Regions from separate parts of the Synechocystis sp. FACHB-908 genome, predicted to be linked through region 2. Evidence: predicted binding sites of a transcription regulator. Region 2 holds the regulator's gene; the other holds the start of a gene.

Region 1 (3,155 bases), on a different contig from region 2:
GGGCTAATAATTGCCGTATAACAACCACCACTCAAGGCTTGATGCATTTTTTCGTCGGTGGTAATTTGTAACTTTTGCTCCGCTGTCAACCAACCCGTTGCATTAATCACAAAACAGCCGGATTCCAAAGCATGATGCCGCATGGTCACTTCCATTTGATCCGCGAAAATCTGACCCACCATCGATCCGGGGAATTGCCCACAGTGGATTTGTTCATGTTGCGCCATCAGCGCATAACGGGCTAAGGGATTGTAATGTTCCCAACAGGCCAAGGCTCCCAAGCGTCCAACCGTGGTATCTACCGTCCTCAGACCTGCACCATCCCCTTGTCCCCAAACCATCCGTTCATGGTAGGTGGGCGTGATTTTGCGACGTTTTAGCACCAGCGCACCATCTGCATCAAAAATCAGTTGTGTGTTGTACAGCGAGCCTTCTTCGCGCTCATTAACCCCTAACACCACGACCATTCCATGGGTTTTCGCGGCTTGGGCGATCGCCTGGGTGACTTTCCCCGGCACAGTAACGGCTTCTTGATAAAGCTTTAGGTGACTTTTCCCCATCAAAACCGGCGGTTCAACAAAGGAAAAATAAGGGTAATAAGGCACAAAAGTTTCAGGAAAAACAATCAGTTCTACCCCTTTCTTTGCCGCATTGGCGATCGCATCGAGAACTTTCTCCATAGTCCCTTGTTGACTAAAAAGAACAGGACTAATCTGTGCCGCTGCTGCCCGAATATTTTTTGTATAATTCAGCATGATTTTTCCCAGCACAACGACTGGAATAGTTTCAGAAATAAAAAATGATTTGAAAACAAGTGATTGATATATTAGACTTCAAAAATCAAAAACAAAATTTTCAAATCATCCCTCCTATCAATAATTCACCAAATATTTAATCAAGCACATTTTTACATTGTCCAAGTATCAAGAATAAACGCACCATCCCTACGGTGCATCAAGATTAAATCCATCACATCTAGGGGATTAATCGGACGAATACCGGGGATTAGAGAAGGCTCGCCATGACCATAAAGTGCTTGCAGTGCAAAGCGACAAGCATAAACCTTACCCCCTGCTTCCATGATTTTTACAATACGCTCATTCATGGTCAGGTGACCCGGAAAACCTTCATCCCCAAGCTTAGGAAAACCCCTTTGTACACCGAGAGTAACACCGGGACCATAGAGCAAAACAGATGTTTCAAAGCCTTTTTTAATTAAGCGGCTAGCTTGCATTAAATTTACTAAGCCAATGGAGCCTTCAAACGCCACTGTATGAAAAGTAATCAGCGCTTTTTCACCGGGTTCAGCTTGGACATCAGGAAAAACTTTTTCCTCGTAATCTACTAAGAAATCACCTGTTTGGTGAGCTGGCTTAGTTACCTCTGGCATGGTTGTAGTTCCTTAAATTCAAATTCTGATTTGACTTGAGATTAGTCATGTATCAATGTAGAAGCGAAGTTTCCTTATTCTTGTATCATTTGTCACAAAAAAATAGTTTTAATTGAAAGTCATAGGTTTAACCATTCTTAATTTCTTGTATGAAGATTATCTTTTCTTAATAATCTTAGCCAGAAAAATGCTTCTTATCTAGATACAGTAAGAGTTTCAAGGCTTGGAATTTTCCTGGAAATGGATTTCTGTTCAGTATGTCCGCTTAAGATTTAAATGATTAGACACCTATCTAAATCAACAGGTCTGTCTATGTAAAGCTTATAAATACAAGACTATTGCGATGTTTCCTATTAATAGAATCAGAGATCATCAATTTGTAGCGAAACATACAAGTGTTAGAAATTTCGAGGCTTACAGTTGATGATTATCAGGAAAGATAGAGTTCAATACAGGTAGATAATATGAAAAAAAGCCACTATTCCGTCATTATTGTCGGTGGAGGACAGGCGGGCTTAGCGATTAGTTATCTCCTAAAACAAGAAAGCATTGACCATGTTATTTTCGAGAAAAATCAAATTGGTCATGCTTGGCGTAATCAACGTTGGGATTCTTTTTGTTTGGTTACGCCTAATTGGCAATGTCGGTTACCCGGCTTTCCCTATGCGGGGGGTGATGATCAGGGTTTTATGCTGAAGGACGAAATTGTCCAATATCTTGAGGATTATGCGGCATCTTTCCAAGCTCCTATCCTTGAGGGGGTAGAGGTTTCTAAGCTGAGTCAACGGACTGATGCTTTTGAGGTGATTACCAGCCAAGGAATCTACACCGCTGATCAAGTGGTGGTTGCTACTGGGGGCTACCATACGCCAAAAATTGCGGCGATCGCCAAAAAACTACCTCCCCATATTGTCCAGTTACATTCGGTGGACTACAAAAATCCGGAAACCTTACCAGATAGAATTTTATTAGTTGGCACAGGTCAATCGGGCTGTCAAATTGCTGAAGACCTACATCTAGCAGGTAAAACCGTCCACCTTGCCACAGGCAGCGCACCCCGTTCACCCCGCCGCTACCGAGGGAGAGATGTGGTCGAGTGGTTAGAGTTGATGGGTCATTATGATCTGCCCATTGATGAGCATCCCCAAAAGGAAATGGTACGCCACAAAACAAACCACTATTTAACCGGTCGTGATGGTGGCAGAGAAATTGATCTGCGTCAATTCGCCCTTGAGGGCATGCATCTCTACGGACGGCTCAAGGATATTGATGGAAATCAAATTCTATTTGCCGATAATCTCAAGGAAAATCTCGATCAAGCAGACGCAACGGCCGCCAGAATTAAACAAAGCATTGATGAATATATTGCCAAAAACCAGCTTGATGCGCCCATCGAAGCACCCTATCAGCCCGTTTGGGAACCAACTTCCATACCCCTTACCCTAAATATTGATGAAATTGATGCGGTTATTTGGTCCACTGGTTTTAATTTTAATTATGCTTGGGTCGATGTTCCTGTATTTAATTCGATGGGGGAACCTCTACATAATCGGGGTGTAACTAATGTGGCGGGGCTATATTTCTTGGGTTTACCCTGGTTATATACTTGGGGTTCTGGGCGATTTTCAGGGGTTGCCCGTGATGCGGAATATTTAGCGGAAAAAATTAGAGAAACACTGCCCGCTAATCAAATAAATCCTTGTACGGTGGCTTGATAAATGGCTTGGTAGCGATTTTTGGCGTTGAGTTTATGGAGGGTGCCATT
Region 2 (3,155 bases):
TGGATCCTCGGCTGCCTGCACAATTGCGGCCCGAATACCATATTTGGAGTTAGCTCCCCAGGGGGCATTGAGAATCACCGCTGCCCTAGCCAGGGAATCTTCCCCCAGGCTGGTGTTAAAAAAGTTACTCAGCACAACGGGGTCCACCTCTGCCCGGAGCCCCATAATTTCCCTTAATTTTGCTAATTTTTCTTCGGAAGCTCCCACCAGATTAAATAAAAAGCTGAGATTGGAATCCACAGTGCCATCCTGCACAAATCTTTCTAGGGATTCCACCCGCACCGTCAACTTGATTGGCCCGTAGGTGAAAAAGATATTTTCCGCAGTTTTGCCCGGCAATTGAACGGCGATCGCCGTGAGGGCTCCCAAACAAACGGACTGCAGCCAACGACGGAGGTTTAAGGGAAAAGTGACCATGGAAGCTATATCGAGATTAATTAAAGGGGGGGGATCAACCAAGTTGCTGGACTGGAGCAGTGGGCAAGAAACCTGAGCTAATTCTAGGCAATTTTGTTGCCATTGCCCCCAACGTAAAGTTATTTTTTTCTCCATTACCTTTTGTTACCTAAAATTTAATGGAGCCAACCTAGGCTGGACCTTTTGTCACCGTTGCTCTGTCCACGGGATGGAGGATAATCTAAACGAAATCATTAGGGACCCTGACCATGCAAAAAGCCGACGAATTTGCCATCCATCTGTTTTTGGCCAATGGCCATCGAGAGGAAGTCCGTTTCATGACCATTCAAGATTTCCAAAAATGGTATAGCAACGAAGTTGTGCCCAAGCACGATTCCCAGGAATTTATCAGTGTGCCTATCAGAAATATTCAGGGCGAGTACATGGTGGTGCGACCCTCGGCGATCGTTGCCATTCGGGTGGAACCAATTTTCTTTGGCAGTGTGGAGCGCATGTAATCCGTTGTGTATAATCTTGATACAGAATGGGGTTTTGCACTTCCCTTGATGCCCCCATTACCGTGAACGTGCATGGATCAGTCCCTAACCCAAGATCGTCCCCTAGCGGCAGTGTTTCGACGCTTAGGCAGTGAGTTGATGCCCCCGGTGGTGGAAACGTTTGATCGGAGTAAAACAATTTTTTTTCCTGGGGATCCGGCGGAACGGGTTTATTTTTTGCTCAAGGGGGCTGTTAAGTTATCTAGGGTTTACGAAGCCGGGGAAGAAATTACCGTCGCTCTGTTGAGGGAGAACAGTGTTTTTGGGGTGTTATCATTAGTTACCGGGCAACGTTCTGACCGTTTTTACCACGCAGTGGCTTTTACCCCGGTGGAGTTACTGTCTGCCCCCATTGAACAGGTGGAACAGGCTCTCAAGGAGCATCCCGACCTGTCATTGTTGATGTTACAGGGGCTTTCTTCCCGCATTCTCCAGACGGAAATGATGATTGAAACCCTAGCCCACCGGGATATGGGTTCTCGTTTGGTTAGTTTTTTGCTGATTCTCTGTCGAGATTTTGGTGTACCTGCCCCGGACGGCATTCGCATTGACCTCAAGTTATCCCATCAGGCGATCGCCGAAGCCATTGGTTCCACCAGGGTAACGGTGACTAGGCTCCTAGGAGATCTGCGGGAGGGTAATATGATCTCCATCACGAAAAAGAAAATTACCGTCCATAACCCCGTTGCTCTCAGTCAACAGTTTACCTAACCACCCTCTATGACCAGTGCCTATATTCTGGTTCTTTCTGTCCTAGTTTTGGGCGGAATCATTGCTGCGCTGGGGGATCATTTGGGCAGTAAGGTGGGCAAAGCTCGCCTACGTCTGTTTAAACTGCGACCCCGACAGACGGCGGTATTGTTGACGGTGATTACTGGCACTCTGATTTCCGCTTCCACCCTGGGGATTTTGTTTACTTTTAGTAAATCCTTACGAGAGGGGGTGTTTCAACTAGATGATATTTTGGCGCAGTTGCGGGTGGCCAAAACAGAATTGGAACAGGCTAGCCAAGCGAAAGAAGAAATTGAATCGGAACTTACGGCTGTACGCGAAGAGCAACAATTGGTGCAGGAGCGCAGTCGGGAGCTGAATCGAAACTATACCAAAGCTTTGCAGTTATTGCGCCGGGTATCGGAACAATCCCGTAATTTGCGCCAGGAGGTGGCTAACCTTTCAGCGGAAAGGGCTCAATTGAACGAACAAAAGGACTCACTATTAGCGGAATCTTCAGAACTTCAGAGTCAGGTAAAACTGAGGGATCAAGAATTATCCAAGCGTCAGGAACGCATTGCCCAACAGGAAAAAGTCCTTGCCCGTCAGCGGGAACAGGTGCAATCTTTGGAGAAAAGGTTTGCTTCTTTGGAGGCCCAGCGCCAACAGTTACAAGCTGAAATTAATCAACGGGACACCAAAATTGATCAACTCGACCAGGCGATCGCCGCTAAAGATAATGACATCCAGGCCCGGGAAGAAAAGTTACAGGGGCTAGAAACAGAACTAAGTTTCCTGCAGAGGGAAGTGGAAGAACTCGAACGCTATTATCAAGATTACCAAGAGCTGCGGGGGCAACAAATTGCCATTCTGCGGGGTCAGTTATTGGCCTTTGGTGGTCTAAGGGTGGTAAGTAGCGAAGCTGTCACTGGTGCCGTGGATCAATTGTTGCGCCAGGCTAATCGCACTGCTCTACAACTGGTTAAAACCCCCAATATGCCCGTGCCCGATGAACCCATTGTCCGGGTGACCACCGCCCAGGTGGATAGTATTACAAGCCAACTCCAACCAGGCCAGGAATATGTTATTCGGGTGCTATCAGCGGGGAATTATGTGCAGGAAGAAAGGGAAATTCGGGTCTTTTTTGACGTGGTGCCCAACCGCCAAGTTTTTCGAGAAGCGGAAACCATTGCCACCATTTCCCTCGAATCCTCCGACTTTAGCGAAGTTGATGTCCAAAAACGGATTGATTATCTCCTGGCTGCCGCCCAATTCCGTGCCCGTCGGGAAGGTATTTTGGGCCCGATACAAGTGGAGGATGGGCGCATTAAAACTTTGATTGATTTTATCGAACAACTGCGCCGTCAGGCCGATAATCCCCCCAATGAAGTCCGGGCGATCGCCGCTGAGGATACATCGGTGGTCGGACCGTTAAAGATCAGAATTATTGCTTTGCGGGGCAATCAAATTATGTTTGAGAATTAATTTTGT

What was found. The regulator NtcA, encoded in region 2, controls nitrogen genes in cyanobacteria. The targets are predictions, from matches to a motif close to GTANCNNNNGNTAC.
Region 1: the regulator NtcA is predicted to act here: its motif matches at 1,473-1,486, upstream of H6G46_RS09200 (MSMEG_0572/Sll0783 family nitrogen starvation response protein).

The regions. Positions count from the first base shown of each region.
Region 1 covers NZ_JACJTH010000026.1:20,296-23,450, reverse strand. Annotated here, with positions in the region: gene H6G46_RS09205 (Nit6803 family nitrilase) at 1-755, opposite strand, end outside; gene H6G46_RS09200 (MSMEG_0572/Sll0783 family nitrogen starvation response protein) at 908-1,390, opposite strand; gene H6G46_RS09195 (MSMEG_0569 family flavin-dependent oxidoreductase) at 1,855-3,105, shown strand; gene H6G46_RS09190 (LuxR C-terminal-related transcriptional regulator) at 3,078-3,155, opposite strand, start outside.
Region 2 covers NZ_JACJTH010000036.1:33,204-36,358, reverse strand. Annotated here, with positions in the region: gene H6G46_RS13335 (alpha/beta hydrolase) at 1-417, opposite strand, end outside; gene H6G46_RS13330 (hypothetical protein) at 666-914, shown strand; gene ntcA (global nitrogen regulator NtcA) at 987-1,664, shown strand; gene H6G46_RS13320 (DUF3084 domain-containing protein) at 1,674-3,149, shown strand.